4 regions of the Streptomyces sp. NPDC102402 genome follow, and region 1 is predicted to be linked to each of the others. Evidence: riboswitches for the same ligand, from Rfam matches in the RefSeq annotation. Region 1 holds a riboswitch; each other region holds the start of a gene.

Region 1 (4,177 bases):
CCAACGGCTACCGCTACTACGACCAGGGCGCGCTGGTCCGGCTCCAGCGCATCCTGCTGCTGCGGGAGCTCGGTCTCCCGCTGCCCGCGATCAAGGACGTGCTGGAGGGGCAGCGGGACACCTCAGCGGCGCTCCGGACGCATCTGCGCCTGCTGGAGCAGGAGCGGGAGCGCATCGGGCGGCAGATCGCCTCGGTGCGGACCACTCTCCACAGGACCGCGCAAGGGGAGGAACTCATGGCCGGGGAAGTGCTGGACGGCTTCGATCACACGGAGTACGAGCAGGAGGTCACCGAGCGCTGGGGCCGGGAGGCCTACGAGCGGGGCAGCCGGTGGTGGAGCGGGCTGGGCGAGGAGGAACGCGTCCGCTTCCAGGGCGCGCACGAGGCCATCGCCCGGGACTACGGCGAGGCGAGGGCCGCGGGCCTCGAGCCCGGCAGCGAGCAGGTGCAGGACATCGCCCGGCGGCACTGCGCCTGGCTGTCGGTGACCACGGAGATCACGCGCGCGTACGTGACCGGACTCGGGGAGATGTATGTCGCCGATCCCCGCTTCGGGAGGAACTACGATCGCTACGGGGACGGAACTGCCGTCTTCGTACGGGATGCACTGACGATCCACGCGCAGCACCGGCTCTCCGGCTGACCCCCGGAAGGCGGGGCTCCGGCGTTCCTCCCTTCGGCCGATGACGAGCCGCCGCTCGGCGCGGCTCCGGGCGGACCGGGTGCGGCGCGGTACCGTCCGCAGCCGTGGGTGGACCGGGCGGGAGTGCACACGTGGGGAAGCGGGACGGGCGGCGACGGGGCGTTGCCGGGAACTCCCGTTCCCGGCGGCTCGTGCGTGCGCTGCCCGCGCTGATGGTCTGTGTCGGGGTGGCCGTCGACGTCTGGACCCCGGCCGAGGTCAGCGCCGTGCCGCTCTTCGCCGCCGCCTCGCTGATGGCCGCCCCGTTCTTCTCGCTCGCCGGCACCGTCCGCATCGGGGTCGCCACGCTCCTCGTCGTGTTCGCCATCCGGGTCTCGGACGGCGTGCTCTTCAGGGTCGTGCCGGTCACCGACCTGCTCACGCTGCTCACCGTCGTCGCCCTGTCCCTCGTCATCAACCGGGTCGTGCGACGCGGTAACGAGCAGTTGGCCTCGGCCAGGGTCATCGCGGAGACCGCGATGCGCGCGGTGCTCCCGGTGCCGGACCCGCGGATCGGCGGGCTGCAGGTCGCGGCACGGTACGAGGCCGCCCAGGCGGACGAGTTCGTCGGCGGGGACCTCTTCGCGGTCGCGGACACGCCCTACGGGGTGAGGCTGGTGGTGGGGGACGTACGGGGCAAGGGGCTGGACGCGGTGTCGGCCGTGGCCGTCGTGATCGGGGCGTTCCGGGAGGCCGCCGAACAGGAGCTGTCGCTGGAGGGCGTGGTCCAGCGGCTGGAGCGGGCGCTGGCCCGGGAGACCACGCGGCGGGGCGGGCTCGACTCCATGGAGGGGTTCGTCACCGCCGTCCTCGCGGAGATCCCTGCCGGTTCGGACACCCTGCGGGTCATCAACCGCGGCCATCCGGAGCCGATCGTCCTGCACGCCGACGGGGCGCTCGACGTGCTGGCGCCGACGGAGCCCGCCCTGCCGCTCGGGATGGGGCTGGGCGCGTGGCCGGACCGCTCGGACGAGTGGGCGCTGCCCGCCGGTTCGACCTTCCTGGCGTTCACCGACGGCCTCTCCGAGGCACGGGACGAGAAGGGGGTCTTCTACGACCCGGCGGCCCGGCTGCGCGGCCGGCTCTTCCCGGGGCCCGAGGAACTGCTGTCCGCGCTCACCGACGACGTACGCCTGCACACCGGTGGCCGGTCGACGGACGACTTGGCGCTCCTCGCGGTCGGCCGCCCTTCGCGGGGGCAGCAGGAGCGGCGGACGACGGTGAAGATCGTGGGGAGGGACAGTGACTGACCGTGGCGACAGTCGGTAGTCGAAAGACCTCGCTCCGCATAACATTTGACGCAACGTCAGAAAATGGCGGCTGGATGAGGGGCGCTCAACTCGCCCGTTTGGGACCGTTTGACCCCTGAAAGTCCAGGCCAGAGTCGTGAACGATCTGTTGGAACAGCTTGGAATCGGACCCGGGTGTCTATTAACGTTCGATAACGCAGCGCGGTTGTACCCGCCGTCGCAAGAGACGGCACCGTGCGCAGCGCCGAATTCCGCAAGGGAACCGGGGAACCACCTACATGGGGTGAATCGGGCACCTGTGTCCCGCAAGGGACGAAGGGGCCCGTAGGAGACCTTCCTGCTCCGAACCCGTCAGCTAACCCGGTAGGCGAGAAGGAAGGAAAGGAGTGCGCCCACGTGGCGTCCAATCAGCCTGCCCCCGAGGCCCCGTCATCCTTCAGGACCGGAGGCTTCGGTGATGAGGACAGGACATGGGAGGAATGGAACCCCACCGAGGAGTCCATCCGTCCCGTACGCGGCCGGCATCGCGTAGCCAAGCAGCGCGGTCTCGCCCGTAGCTCCACCGTCCTCGGCGTCGGCGTCATCGCGGCCGTCGGCGCGGGTGGCATGGCCACGGCGCAGAGCAAGCCGCCGGTCTCCATCTCTCTTCCCGATTCCATCGCGGACAACCTCCCCGACGCCAAGTCCCTACCCGGCGTGGGTGCCTTCATGTCCGGCGACTCCGACGCCGACCACGAGACGGTCGCCGCGTCGTCCCCGCTCACCACGGCGGGCATCACCGCCGCCGAGGCCGAGCAGGGCGCCACCGACGCGGGCGAGGCGCTGCGCGCCCGCATCCTCCAGCAGGCCGAGCAGCAGCAGGCCGGAGCCGCTGCCGAGGCCAAGGCGGCCGAGGAGAAGGCGGCGGCGGAAGAGGCCGCGGCCCAGGCGGCCAAGCAGCAGAGCGACGCCGAGGCCGAAGCCGCCGCGAAGAAGAAGGCGGCGGAGGAAGCGGCGAAGAAGAAGGCGGAGGCCGAGCGCCTCGCCAAGCTCGCCGCCAGCTACGCCGTCCCGACCTCCTCGTACACGATCACCTCGACCTTCGGGCAGGCCGGTTCGATGTGGTCCTCCGGCCACCACACCGGGCTGGACTTCGCGGCTCCGACCGGCACGCCGGTCAAGGCCGTGCACGGCGGCACGGTGAAGTCGGCGGGCTGGTCCGGCTCGTACGGCTACCGCACGGTCCTGGAGCTCGACGACGGCACGGAGGTCTGGTACTGCCACCAGTCCTCGATGGACGTCACCGCCGGGCAGAAGGTCACCACCGGCGAGACCATCGGCCGCGTCGGTGCCACCGGCAACGTGACCGGCCCCCACCTCCACCTGGAGATCCACACCGCGGACGGCACGGGTATCGACCCGATGAGCTGGCTGCGCGGCAAGGGCCTCTCGATCTGAGGCCAGGCGCCCTGGACGGCGCACCTCGACCCCGGCGGCCCTGACGCACGACCCCCCGACGTCAGGGCCGTCGGTCTGTCCGGAGCCGTCGGCGTCCGGGGGCCGGGGCAGGGGGTGGGCATCCGGGCTGGGGGCGGGTGTCCGGGGCGCGGGCGTGCGGGCGCGGCCCGCGAAACGGAATAGCCGCCTCAGGCGACTGGTTGATCACGATATGACTTCTCTGCGCCCGCTCGGTTCCTCGAGCCTCCAGGTCTTCCCCCTCGCTCTCGGGGGCAACGTCTTCGGCTGGACGGCCGACGAGGACCGGACCTTCGCCGTCCTCGACGCGTACGTGGCGGCCGGCGGCAACTTCATCGACACCGCCGACTCCTACTCCGCCTGGATCCCGGGCAACGAGGGCGGTGAGTCGGAGACCCTCATCGGCAGGTGGCTGGCGGCCCGTTCCCGCCGCGACGATGTCGTCATCGCCACCAAGGTCGGCGCCCACCCGGCGTACAAGGGGCTCTCGCCCACCACGATCAAGGCGGCGGCCGAGGCCTCGCTGCGCAGGCTCGGCACCGATCACATCGACCTCTACTACACGCACTTCGACGACGAGACGGTCCCCGTCGAGGAGATCGTCACCGCCCTCGACCAGCTGGTGAAGGCCGGTACGGTACGGGAGATCGCGGCTTCTAACATCAGCCCCGAGCGGCTCAGGGCGTCCCTCGACTTCTCCGAGCGCGAGGGTCTCGCCCGTTACGTGGCCCTGCAGCCGCACTACAACCTCGTCTCCCGCGACACCTATGAGGGCGCGCTCCAGGACAC
Region 2 (4,177 bases), on a different contig from region 1:
ATCGGCGGCCCCGCCCTGTCCCCCCGAACCGTCCGCGCCGTGACGCGGTCGACGCGACGTCAGCCACCGCACGACGAAGTGAGGAAGCGATGACCAGCTCGGTACGTCCGGAAGAGGCGCACGCGCCCTCGGCCGAGGAGTTCCCGATGCCCCGGGCGGCGGGGTGCCCGTTCGACCCACCGCCCGCCCTGAAGGCCGAGCAGGAGCAGGGGCCGCTACGGAAGGTCCGCCTGTGGGACGGGACCACGCCCTGGCTGGTGACCCGTTACGCCGATCAGCGAACCCTCCTCGCCGACCCCAGGATCAGCGCCGACGTGACCCGCCCCGGCTATCCCAGTCCGGCGCCGGTGAGGGGGTCGAGCTTCAGCTTCATCCTGATGGACGACCCCGAACACGCCCGGCAGCGAAGGATGGTGACGGCCCCCTTCACCATCAGGCGGGTGGAGGCCCTGCGCCCCGTCGTCCAGGAGATCGTGGACGGACTGATCGACGAGATGCTGTCCGGCCCCGCGCGGACCGACCTCGTCCAGGCGTTCGCCCTCCCGGTCCCCTCGCTCGTGATCTGCGCACTGCTCGGAGTGCCGTACGCCGACCACGACTTCTTCCAGAGGAACAGCAAGACCCTGATCAGCCGCAGCGCCGCGCCCGAGGAGCGGGGTGCCGCGCACGGCAACCTGATCGGGTATCTGGACGAGCTGATGGGCGACAAGATCGCCCGTCCCGCGGACGACCTCCTGTCCGGCCTCGGTACGCGCGTCGAGGCGGGGGAACTGTCCCGCCGGGAAGCCGCCGAGATGGGCGTACTCCTGCTGCTCGCCGGGCACGAGACCACCGCCAACATGATCGCTCTGGGCACCCTCGCCCTCCTGGAGCACCCTGATCAGCTCGCTCTGCTCCGCGACACCGAGGACCCCAAGGCGGTCTCCGGCGCCGTCGAGGAACTGCTGCGCTACCTCAACATCACCCATGGGGGCCGCCGGCGTGTGGCCCTGGAGGACATCGAGATCGCCGGCGGGGTCATTCGCGCGGGGGAGGGGATCATCGTGCCCAACGACATCGGCAACCGTGACCCCGAGGTCTTCGCCGACCCCGACCGGCTCGACCTCCGGCGCGACGCCCGACGCCACGTCGCCTTCGGTTTCGGCGTGCACCAGTGCCTCGGCCAGCCGCTGGCCCGCATGGAGCTGCAGGTCGTCTACAGCACCCTCTACCGGCGCATCCCCACCCTGCGCCTGGACACGGGCCTGGAGCAGCTGTCGTTCAAGCACGACGGATCCGTCTACGGCGTCCACGAACTGCCCGTGGCCTGGTGACCCCCTCACCCCGACCCTGCCCCACCGCGACACCGACGACGAAGGAGTGCTCATGAAGGTGACCCTCGACCAGGACAGGTGCGTGGCGTCCGGACAGTGCGTGGTCGCCGCCGCCGACGTGTTCGACCAGGACGACGACGGCATCGCGGTACTGCTCGACCCGGCGCCGTCGTCGGCGCGCGCCGACGACGTCCAGCAGGCCGCGGCGGTCTGCCCGGCCCTCGCCATCACGGTCCAGGACTGACACGACCGAGGCCGGGGAGGGCCGTGGCGCACAGCCCTGCCCCGGCGGGGCCGCCGGGGGAGGGGCGGCCTCCCGCTCTGTCTCCCCGGCGGGCCGCTACGGGGACGGGGCGGATATCGCTCGTGGAGCCCCGCCCCCGGGGGCGCGGTGTGCGCGCCGTGGCCCCGAGCGGTGTGCCCGTTCCGTGACTCCGACCGGTAGCGCCCTCCGGCGCCGGGGAGCAACGCAGCCCGCGGGTTGGTCATCCCGAGTCCGCCCGCCGGATCACCCATCTGGAGGCGGCGCCGGACACGGCGCTGGACCTGCTGCGCGCCACGGCCGCCACGACGCACCGTCCGGGGCCTGACGGGCGAAGGGCGCTCAGGGATCCGCCGCACCTGCCCCCCTCGGCGGCGGTCGGCCCGGTGGCCGGGCGGGCGCCTCGGTGTCCCGCCGCGGCCGCCCGTTCCTGCCCTGCTCCCCACCCTGCCCCGTCCGCCCCGCCCCGTGCCGCTCAGTGCGGCCTCCAGCTGAGCTTGCCGCCCCCCACCCAGCGGACGGAGGCCGGGTCATCGAGGTCGTGGACCGGAACGCCGGCCGCTGCGGCGGCCAGCAGGACGTCGGTCACGGCGGTGGCGCGCCCGATCACCTCTCCGTCGATCTCCACGACGCGGAAGGGCGGGTCCCCCGGCTGGACCGGCAGGACGGTGATGCGGGGAGCGGCGGCGTAGGGATTTTCCGTCATAGGCGGATCGGTTCCACACCAACACTCCAGATATGCCGGAGTGGTCCACTGTGGCTCATATGCCCGATTTGGAATGTTTTTAGAAATTAATCCCGTAATCCATAAAAGGCCATTTCGTGCGACCTGGCCCCCTTCGCGCGGGCGCAAATCGCCCGAATCGGACTCCGTGACCAGGGTCACCTCCTGCGTCCCGGACGCGGGTTCGCGGCGGCCGGTTCCCTTCTGCGCCAAGAGAAATGGATGGCGCCGTGTGGGGTGGATTACATGAATTCCCGTGAATTGATCTTGCGGATGAATTGTGATCACCGCGCCAGGCTTGTTCCTTTCCCTATTTCTCGCCTACGGTCACCATCACTCCGGGCGGAACGCCGAATCCTGCCGCCGCCTGGTTACCCGACCACTTCTCGTACGGCAGGAGCGGGGGACCCAAGTAAGCGCCGATCCGGTAACCCGGAGCGGCTCGGGGTGAAGTCGCATCCCTATGCGGCCGGGCATCTCCAGCTCGAACCCGACAGCTCACTTCGCAGGCGACGGAGAGGAATTCAGCATGCCCGAAAACGGTAAGCACCGTCGTTCCAGGACCAGTTCGCTGACCCGCGGCATCATCGCCGTGAGCACGGGCGGAGCCGCACTGGCCCTTCCCCTGATCGGTGCCACCGGTGCCTTCGCCGCCCCGGCCCAGCCGGTGGCCGTGGAAAAGGCCGCAACCTCTACTGCTGTGTCCGGCAAGGGAATTGCCGCGCAGAAGTCGAAGTCCGCCACCTATTCCGTGGCCGTGGGCGACACCCTCGCCAAGATCGCTCGCGAGCATTCCGTGAGCGGTGGCTGGAAGGCCCTGTACGACGGCAACAAGAAGGTCGTCGGCGGAAACCCGGACCTGATTCACCCCGGTCTGAAGATCACCCTTCACGTCAAGAGTGAGAAGAAGTCCGCGGACAAGGCCGAGAAGGCTGAATCCAAGGCGTCCGACCGTGCCGAGAAGAGCTCCGACCGCGCCGACCGTTCGGAGCGCACGAGCACCTCGATCGCCGCTGAGGGTGCGCCCGCAGCGGAGGCCGCTCCCGCGGCCGAGTCGACCTCGTACACGAACGACCTCGACGGCTGGATCAAGGAGTCGCTGGCCGTCATGGCCGAGCACGGCATCCCCGGCACCTACGAGGGCATCCACCGCAACATCATCCGCGAGTCCGCGGGTGACCCCCAGGCCATCAACAACTGGGACATCAACGCGATCAACGGTGTTCCGTCGAAGGGTCTCCTGCAGGTCATCGACCCGACCTTCCAGGCCTACCACGTGCCCGGCACGTCGATGGACAGCTACGACCCGGTCGCCAACATCACGGCCGCGTGCAACTACGCCGCGGACCGGTACGGCTCGATCGACAACGTCTTCGGGGCCTACTGAGCCCTCACGGACGCGGGACCTCTGACAGACGGCATGTGACAGAGGGACAGAGCAGTACTGACGGGTGGTGCGGGTTCGGCGGAACCCACACCACCCGTCAGTCGTGTCCGGAGCCACCGCAGGGCGGCGCCGCCCGCGCGACAGGCCGGTCAAGACCGGGGTGACTGGTCTCGTACAGGTTCGTCGTCCATACTGCCCGCCGTGGAGCAGCGCATAGATTCGAACACTCAGCCCGAGTTCGCCGCAGGGACAGACCCGGCGTACATCCCCGGCCTGACGGCCCCTGCCCCCGCGCGGACGGAGGCGGAAGCGGAAGCGGAGAAGGCGGAGCCCGAGGGGCCCGAGGAGGGCCGGGGCGCCGACGTCGGCGCCCCGCTCGTCAAGGACGCGGCAGAGGAGGCGGTGGACGATTCCACGGCTGCCGACGCCGGGACCCCGGACGCCGAGGAGGTCCAGGACGCCGGAGCGGTGCGCGAGGACGCCGGCGACGA
Region 3 (4,177 bases), on a different contig from region 1:
CGCGGAGCACCTTGAGGTGTGCCTCGCTACGGCGCTGCGCCGCGCGTGCGGCCCCCAGCGGTTCCAGCAGCATCCGGATCTCCAGGAGGTCGGCGGCCTCCTGTTCCGTGGGCTCGGCGACACAGGCGCCTGCGTGGCGGCGGGTGACGACGAACCCCTCGGACTCCAGGGTGCGCAACGCCTCTCGCACGGGGACGCGGGAGACGCCGTAGCGACGCGCGAGCACCTCTTCGGTGAGGCGGCTGCCGCGCTCGAAGACACCGGAGACGATGTCGTCACGGATTGCCGTGCATACCGAATGCGCGGGAATGCGCATGTCCGAACCTCCGCCTTAATCCCCGCGAAACGCGGCTGATCGACGCCTGTTCTGTGACTCTATTGCAACCGGCGGGAATTTCCGATGGCGGGGTGGAATCCATGGATATCTTTTGGCCAGGGAGCAGTTCCGCGAGGGGTCTCGCCGTGCCTCTGTCCGGAGGCACGGCGAAGGCCCCGGCGGTGCCGGGGCCTTCGTCGGAGCGATCTCGTGCGGTGTGGGGTCAGACCTGGACGCCGTGGGCGCGGAGGTAGGCGACGGGGTCCATGTCCGAGCCGTACTCGGGGGTGGTCCGGGCCTCGAAGTGCAGGTGCGGCCCGGTGGAGTTGCCGGTCGAGCCGGAGATGCCGATCTGCTCGCCCGAGCCGACGCTCTGGCCGACGGAGACGCCGATCGAGGAGAGGTGGCCGTACTGGGTGTACGTGCCGTCCTTCATCCTGAGCACGATGTTGTTGCCGTACGCGCCGCCCCAGCCCGCCTCGACGACCGTGCCGGCGCCGACCGCGACGACGGAGGTGCCGGACGCCGCCTGGAAGTCCACGCCGGAGTGGGTGCCGGAGGACCAGAGCGCGCCGCCGGACTTGTAGCCGGTGGTCACGTGCGAGCCGGCGACCGGGAGGTGGAAGGCGTTCAGCCGGGCGCGCTCGGCGGCGCGTGCGGCGCGCGCCTTCTCCTCGCGGGCCTCCTTGGCGCGGGCTTCGGCCTTGCGCTTCGCCTCGGCCTCGGCCTTCGCCTTGGCCTTCGCGGCGGCCTTCGCCTTGGCGACGACCTCGGCCTGGTGCGCCTGCGCCGCGGCCTGGGCGTCGATCTGGGCGGCGAGGTCGGTGTCGAGGGCGACGGTCTGCGTCAGGCCGGTGGAGGAGGCGGTGGCGGCCTCGGAGTCCGCGGCGAGGGCCGGGGACGCGGTGGCGCCGATGACACCGGCGGTGGCCAGGGCGGCGATGCCCGCGACCTCGGCGCTCTTTCGCGTCAGGCGGCTCGGGGCACGGTGCTTCCCGGTGGCACGGATGAACGCCATGGAGGGGCTGGTCCTTTCCTTCCTTCTCGCCTACCGGGTTAGCTGACGGGTTCGGAGCAGGAAGGTCTCCTACGGGCCCCTGAGCCCCGTGTGAGGGTGCAGGGATCCGATTCACCCCAGGGACTTCGTGGGTCCCCGGCTCCCCAGGCTCGCGCCTGACGGGGACTCGGCGATGACTGCCCGGCGCCACGGATGCGGCATTCGTCTGGCGGACAGCCGGGCCGACGCTAGAACGGGCCGCTTTGCCCCGCCAAACGGAACGGGTCTTTTGTCGCACATCCCACAGGATGAACCTGTATTTTCCGCTTAAAACAGACAAAAGGCGGGACCCCGGCGAGAGCGCCCCGCCGGGGTCCCTGATGTGCCGTCATGTCAGCCGGTGACGACCGACACCTCACCGATGCCGAGCGCCTTCACGGGCTCCGCGATCTGTGCGGCGTCCCCGACCAGGACGGTGACCAGCCGGTCCACCGGGAAGGCGTTGACCACGGCGGCGGTCGCCTCGACCGTGCCGGTCCCGGCCAGGCGCGCGTACAGCTCGGCCTGGTAGTCGTCCGGCAGGTGCTGCTCCACCTGGTCGGCCAGCGTGCCCGCGACCGAGGCCGCCGTCTCGTACTTCAGCGGGGCGACACCCACGAGGTTCTGCACAGCGGTCTCGCGCTCGGCGTCGGTGAGCCCTTCGGCCGCCAGGGTGCGCAGGACCTTCCAGAGATCCTCGAGCGCGGGCCCGGTGGACTCCGTGTCGACGGAGCCGCTGATGGCGAGCATCGCTGCACCGGCCGCTCCGGCGGGGGAAGCCGGCGCCGTCGAGCGCAGCACCTGCCCGAAGGCCCGGACGCCGTAGGTGTAGCCCTTCTCCTCACGCAGCACACGGTCGAGGCGCGAGGTGAGCGTGCCTCCCAGGCAGTACGTGCCGAGGACCTGCGCGGGCCACACGCTGTCGTGCCGGTCCGCGCCGATCCGGCCGATCAGCAGCTGCGTCTGTACGGCTCCGGGGCGGTCGACGATGACCACACGGCCGGTGTCGTCGGCGGTGATCGGGGGCACCGGGCGCGTCCGGCCGGCGTTGCCCGACCAGTCCCCGACGGTGTCGGCGAGCAGCGCGTCCAGGTCCACGTCGGTGAGATCGCCGACGACGACCGCCGTCGCCGTGGACGGCCGGACGTGGGCGTCGTAGAAGGCGCGCACGGCCGCGGCGTCGATCCGCCGGACGGTCTCCTCGGTGCCCTGGCGCGGACGCGACATCCGCGCCGTGGCGGGGAAGAGCTCCTTGGACAGCTGCTTGGCGGCCCGCCGGGCGGGGTTGGCCTGCTCGTGCGGGATCTCGTCGAGGCGGTTGACGACCAGGCGCTCCACCTCGTTCTCCGCGAAGGCCGGAGCCCGCAGGGCCTCGGCGACCAGGCCGAGGGCCTTGGCGAGCCGGGAGACCGGGACCTCCAGGGAGACGCGGACCCCCGGGTGGTCCGCGTGGGCGTCCAGCGTGGCGCCGCAGCGCTCCAGCTCCGCGGCGAACTCCTCCGCGGAGTGCTTGTCCGTGCCCTCGGACAGCGCACGCGACATGATCGTCGCCACACCGTCCAGCCCCTCGGGCTCGGCGTCCAGCGGCGCGTCGAGGAAGATCTCCACGGCGACGACCTGCTGGCCGGGGCGGTGGCAGCGCAGCACGGTCAGCCCGTTGGGCAGGGCGCCTCGCTCCGGCGCGGGGAAGGCCCAGGGCCTGGCCTCGCCGGCGGTCGGCTGCGGGTGGTACTCCATCGCTACTCCAGTCACGGCGGCGTCGGTCACTTGTCGGCCCCCTCGTGCGCGTCGGTGCCGTCCGTCTCGTCGGCCTCGTCAGCCGGTTCGACCGGCTCGTACACCAGGACCGCACGGTTGTCGGGGCGCAGATGTGCCCGGGCCGCGGCCTTGACCTCGTCGGCCGTCACGTCCAGCACCCGGCCCACGGCGGTCAGGGCGAGCTGCGGGTCACCGAACAGGACGGCGTACCTGCACAGTTCGTCGGCGCGGCCGGCCACCGTGCCGAGCCGGTCCAGCCATTCACGCTCCAACTGCGCCTGGGCGCGTTCCATTTCCTCGGGAGTCGGGCCCTCCTCGGCGAAGCGGGCCAGCTCCTCGTCGACGGCCGACTCGATCTGCGGCACCTCGACACCACCGGACGTCTTGACGTCCAGCCAGCCCAGGGAGGGCGCTCCGGCCAGCCTGAGCAGCCCGAAGCCCGCGGCCACCGCCGTGCGGTCGCGGCGGACCAGGCGGTTGTGCAGACGGGACGACTCGCCGCCGCCGAGCACGGTCAGAGCGAGGTCCGCGGCGTCGCACTCACGCGTGCCGTCGTGCGGCAGCCGGTAGGCGGCCATCAGCGCACGCGCGGGGACCTCCTCCTGGACGACCTCGCGCAGCTGCTCGCCGATGACGTCCGGCAGAGTGCCGTCGCGCGGGGGCTGCTTGCCGTCGTGCGAGGGGATGGAGCCGAAGTACTTCTCGATCCAGGCGAGCGTCTGCTCCGGGTCGATGTCCCCCACGACCGAGAGCACCGCGTTGTTCGGCGCGTAGTACGTGCGGAAGAACGCCTGCGCGTCGTCCAGGGTCGCCGCGTCCAGGTCGGCCATCGAGCCGATCGGCGTGTGGTGGTACGGGTGGCCCTCCGGGTAGGCGAGGGCGGTGAGCCTCTCGAAGGCCGTGCCGTACGGGACGTTGTCGTAGCGCTGGCGGCGCTCGTTCTTCACGACGTCCCGCTGGTTCTCCATGGACTCCTCGTCGAGCGCGGCGAGCAGCGAGCCCATCCGGTCGGCCTCGAGCCACAGGGCCAGCTCCAGCTGGTGCGTGGGCATCGTCTCGAAGTAGTT
Region 4 (4,177 bases), on a different contig from region 1:
CTACGACACCATGCACTTCCTCGCCTGCGAGGTGGAGACCTTCTGCCTCGGCCAGGCGGGTTCCAGTGCCGCGGTGCTGCTCGCGGCCGGCGCACCGGGACGCCGACATGCCCTGCCGGGCGCCCGGGTAGTCATTCAGCAACCCGTCCTGGACAAGCCGGTGCGGGGCCAGCTCTCCGATCTCGACATCCAGGCCGCCGAGTTGCTGCGCGAGCGTGAGTTGCTCACGGCCATGCTGGCCCGTCACACGGGGCGTTCCGCGGGGCAGATCAGCGCCGACATCGAACGGGACACCATCCTCGACGCCCAGGCCGCCCTGGCGTACGGGCTGGTGGACCACGTCGTGGAGAACCGCACACCGTCCCAGCCGCCGCATCCCGCGAGGTGAACGCCCGATGCTCCCACCCCGGTTCCCGCCGCTTCCCGCACTGACCCGCGCCGAGGCCGAGTTCATCGACTGCTACCTGGAAGTGCTCGACCAGCTCGGCCGCATCAATCCCGCCCGGGGCGGCGACACCTACGGAGCCCTCCGCGCGGCCCAGGCTCTCGCGTCCAGGGCAACCGCCCTCCGCGAGGCACTCGTGCTGATGCACGAGCGGGGTGAGTCGCAGATCCACGCGGACACCCTGGCCCGGGCTCTGCGGCTGCTGGACGGGGAGCGCCGCGCGGGCCGGGTCGCCGTGCCTCCCGCCCCGTCGAGTTGAGCGGTCCGGTCACCCGATCCGGCGAGCGGGCCGGCTCCTTCGGTGCCCTTTCCCGACACGCCCGGTCGGCCGATGAGTTTTCCTCGCTCGTTCGGCGTAGAAGCTCCCCCTCCCGAGGGACAGTCCAACTTGCGCAAAGGGCGCGGACGCTGAACGGAATCCACTGTTCCGCTGCTGGTGCGCGGCTGGTCCGGTGCGGCCGCCGGGAGGCCGGACGAGCCGCGTCCACCCGTTCGGATCAGTGGTGACGACTTTCACATGTCGCCACTTCAGGGAGGAAATCCGGCAGTCCTTGCGTAAAGATCCCTGGGACGACAAGCCCCCGCCACCGCGGCGGGGCGGTCCGGGCGGACGCCGAGTCCTGCCGCTGTCCGGATGCCTGGTCGACAGAAGTGGATCGGCAGGAGTGGAGGACCCGAGCACAACGGGCCGCCCGGACATCCGGACGGCCCTCGGGGTGAAGCCGCTTCGCGCGGCCGGGCAACTTCGCCAGCCCGAACCCGACAGGTCATCCTTCACAGGCGGCTGACGAAGGGTTGCGCATGACTGCGCAGGTTCATGTCCCGTCTCTGTTCGCCCGGGTCGGAACGGCCTCGGCTCTGACTTTCGCCGTAGGGACCACCATGCTGGCCCCCGGCTTCGTGAACGACGCCGAGGCCGCCGCCCACTCGGCGACGGCGCTCAAGGTCGCCGCGTCGAAGAAGGGGGCGCCCTACAGATGGGGCGCCACAGGCCCTCACCGGTTCGACTGTTCCGGGCTCACGCTCTACTCGTTCAAGAAAGCGGGCAAGAAGCTACCCCGCACGGCCCAGCAGCAGTACAACAAGACCCGCCATATTTCCAGGTCGCAGCGGAAACGCGGCGACCTGGTCTTCTTCCACGCGGGCCGCAGCGTGTACCACGTCGGCATCTACGCCGGCAGCGGAAAGATCTGGCACTCGCCGAAGACCGGAGCCGTGGTCCGGCTGGAGAGGATCTGGTCCGGCAACGTCTGGTACGGGAGGGTCCACTGACCTTCCTCCCCACCTGGTTCAGCGCAGCAGGGGCCCCGTCACCAGCACGAGTCCCAGCGCGGTGAGCGCCGTGCCGCTGCCGCCCTCGATCGCACGGGCGGTACGCGGCCGGCGCAGCCACCGGCCCAGCCGGTCCACCAGGAGGGCCACGGCCGGGAACCAGACGAGCGCGAGCAGGACGACCACCGAGGCGAGCAGCAGGGTCCTGGGCAGGGGCGGCTGCCCGTCGGGGACGAACTGGGGCAGCAGACTCAGGAAGAGGACGGGCGCCTTCGGGTTCAGTGCGTTGGTCAGGAACCCCTGGCGCAGCGAACGCCGGAGCCCCGAAGGCGCCCTGCTCCCGGTCTCCGCCGCGGCCGTGGCCCGCCACCGCATCGCGTACAGGCCGCTGAGGCCGAGGTAGAGCACGTACGCGCCGCCGAGCAGCTGAACGGTGCGGAAGAGGACGGGCATCGTCACGAGCACGGCCGCGAGCCCGGCGACGGCCAGCGCGGTGTGCACCAGGAGCCCTCCCGCCACTCCCACGGCGGTGGCCAGCCCGGATCTCCGGGATGCGAGCGCGTTGCGTACGACCACGGTGAAGTCGGCCCCTGGCAGTGCCACCATTCCCGCGGCCACGGCGACGAAGGCGAGCAGTTGTGCGTCCATGGCTCCACCCTGACCGCATCCGCCCTTTAACGTGTACTTGCAATCTTCTGGGTCTGCCAAAAGGAACGCTTAATGTACGACCCGACACGGCTGGCCGCGCTGGTGGCGGTGGCGGAGGCCGGCTCGATCACGAAGGCCGCCGCACGGCTCGGTTACACCGCTCCCGCCCTCTCGCAGCAGCTGGCCAAACTCGAGCGGGAGGCGGGAGCGGCCCTCCTCGTCCGCCACCATCGCGGGGCCCGGCTGACGGCCGCCGGCGAGCTGCTGGCGGGGCGCGCCCGGCGTGTGCTGGACGAGATGGACCAGGCGCGGCACGAGCTGGCCCGGCTCGCGGGGCTCTCGGGCGGCCGACTGCGCGTCGGCACGTTCGTGACAGCGGGGATCCACCTGCTGCCTCCGGTGCTCACCGCGTTCCGGCGCGCTCACCCCGACGTGGAACTGGCCGTGACGGACTACGAGCCGCCCGCCGGGGTCGCCGCCGTGGCGGCGGGCGAGGTGGACCTGGCGCTGACCCATGCCTACGAACCCGCGGCCGCCGATCCGATGCCGGCGGGGGTGTCCGCCGAACCACTCCTCGTCGAGCAACTGGTACTGGTCACCGCCCCCGGGCAGATGCTGTCCGAAGGCAGCGGTCCGCTGCCCGTCGCGGGGCTCGCGGGCCGCCCGCTGATCAGCAGCGCACCTGAGCACCCGCCGCGGCGCGGGGTGGAGCGTGCGCTGGCCGAGGCGGGGGCCACCCCCGCCGTGGTGTGCGAGTCGCCCGGCTACGCCCTGGTGTGCGCCCTGGTCAGTGCGGGCCTCGGCGTGGCGGTGGTCCCTGAGATGGTGGCCGCGATGTCACCGGCCCCTCTCGCGGTGCGGCGCCTGGAACCGGCCGCCTTCCGGCGGACGATCTCCGTGGTGCACCGGGGGGACCGGAACACCCCGGCCGCGGAGACACTGAGGGCGTTGCTGCGCAGCGGGTTCGGCCGGGCCTCCGCTCCGTGAGCGTGCCTGCTCGGCCCTCTCAGGTCTGTACGGGAACCGGCCAGGGAAGAGCGATCGACACGGTCTTGCCACCGTCCGGGGTGGGGCTGACGCCGAGCCGGCCGCCGTACTCCTTCACCAGGGCCCGGATGATCACCATGCCGCGGCCGTTGTCCTGCCGGACGGCGGCGGGCAGCCGCTGGGGCCAGCGCGGGTGGCTGTCCGTCACCCCGAGGAAGAACTCGACGTCACGGTCGAGACGCAGGTCCACGGTGAAGGTGGGCGACTGCCCGAAGGTGTGCTGGACGGCGTTGGTGGCCAGCTCCGAGACGACCAGCCGGATGGTGTCCGCCGTGTCGTCGTCCTCGGCCAGGCCCCATTCGGCGAGTACGCGGGCCACATATCTGCGGGCCTCGGAAACCGAGGCCGGATCGCTCGGCAGAGTGACGGTTGCTTCCTGATGGTCTGCCATGGCGACGCCGTCCCTTCCCGCCCTGACCGGCCCACGGCCGGCCTGGATTGTGCTTCGCGCCAGACTGCCACCGATGACGCCCTTCATGACGGCGATCCACCAAGATATGCATATATCTGTCGCTCATTACGGTGAACTCCCCCCGCTGATCCTCGTACGAGCGCGACACTGGCCCCTTTCCGAGCCGGACCCGCCGGGGCGGCTCTCCGCACAACGGGAGGAGGCCGCGATGCGGAACGGGCCGGCGGTACGCCGCCGCAAGCTCGGTGAGGAGCTGCGCAGCCTGCGCCACACCTCGGGGTTCACGAGCCGGGAAGCCGCCGGGATGCTGGGCTGGCACCAGTCGAAGGTGAGCCGGATCGAGACGGGGGCGA

What was found. A riboswitch is a leader RNA that binds a small molecule or an ion and turns the genes downstream of it on or off. The one in region 1 is predicted to bind cyclic di-AMP.
Region 2: linked by a shared signal. The riboswitch ahead of ACIRJR_RS00735 (transglycosylase SLT domain-containing protein) and the one ahead of ACIRJR_RS35250 (M23 family metallopeptidase) in region 1 are both predicted to bind cyclic di-AMP.
Region 3: linked by a shared signal. The riboswitch ahead of ACIRJR_RS01295 (M23 family metallopeptidase) and the one ahead of ACIRJR_RS35250 (M23 family metallopeptidase) in region 1 are both predicted to bind cyclic di-AMP.
Region 4: linked by a shared signal. The riboswitch ahead of ACIRJR_RS25140 (C40 family peptidase) and the one ahead of ACIRJR_RS35250 (M23 family metallopeptidase) in region 1 are both predicted to bind cyclic di-AMP.

What each region holds. Positions count from the first base shown of each region.
Region 1 is NZ_JBIWKR010000024.1:18,612-22,788, reverse strand. Features, by position in the region: gene ACIRJR_RS35260 (MerR family transcriptional regulator) at 1-644, shown strand, start outside; gene ACIRJR_RS35255 (PP2C family protein-serine/threonine phosphatase) at 776-1,933, shown strand; cyclic di-AMP (ydaO/yuaA leader) riboswitch at 2,166-2,318, shown strand; gene ACIRJR_RS35250 (M23 family metallopeptidase) at 2,330-3,370, shown strand; gene ACIRJR_RS35245 (aldo/keto reductase) at 3,582-4,177, shown strand, end outside.
Region 2 is NZ_JBIWKR010000001.1:181,662-185,838, reverse strand. Features, by position in the region: gene ACIRJR_RS00755 (NAD(P)/FAD-dependent oxidoreductase) at 1-93, shown strand, start outside; gene ACIRJR_RS00750 (cytochrome P450) at 90-1,313, shown strand; gene ACIRJR_RS00745 (ferredoxin) at 1,366-1,557, shown strand; gene ACIRJR_RS00740 (hypothetical protein) at 2,051-2,281, opposite strand; cyclic di-AMP (ydaO/yuaA leader) riboswitch at 2,638-2,824, shown strand; gene ACIRJR_RS00735 (transglycosylase SLT domain-containing protein) at 2,829-3,686, shown strand; gene ACIRJR_RS00730 (hypothetical protein) at 3,888-4,177, shown strand, end outside.
Region 3 is NZ_JBIWKR010000001.1:329,923-334,099, forward strand. Features, by position in the region: gene ACIRJR_RS01290 (GntR family transcriptional regulator) at 1-316, opposite strand, end outside; gene ACIRJR_RS01295 (M23 family metallopeptidase) at 540-1,334, opposite strand; cyclic di-AMP (ydaO/yuaA leader) riboswitch at 1,347-1,516, opposite strand; gene ACIRJR_RS01300 (M16 family metallopeptidase) at 1,707-3,089, opposite strand; gene ACIRJR_RS01305 (M16 family metallopeptidase) at 3,116-4,177, opposite strand, start outside.
Region 4 is NZ_JBIWKR010000009.1:129,019-133,195, reverse strand. Features, by position in the region: gene ACIRJR_RS25150 (ATP-dependent Clp protease proteolytic subunit) at 1-388, shown strand, start outside; gene ACIRJR_RS25145 (hypothetical protein) at 396-704, shown strand; cyclic di-AMP (ydaO/yuaA leader) riboswitch at 1,071-1,243, shown strand; gene ACIRJR_RS25140 (C40 family peptidase) at 1,247-1,717, shown strand; gene ACIRJR_RS25135 (LysE family translocator) at 1,736-2,365, opposite strand; gene ACIRJR_RS25130 (LysR family transcriptional regulator) at 2,438-3,352, shown strand; gene ACIRJR_RS25125 (ATP-binding protein) at 3,372-3,803, opposite strand; gene ACIRJR_RS25120 (helix-turn-helix domain-containing protein) at 4,033-4,177, shown strand, end outside.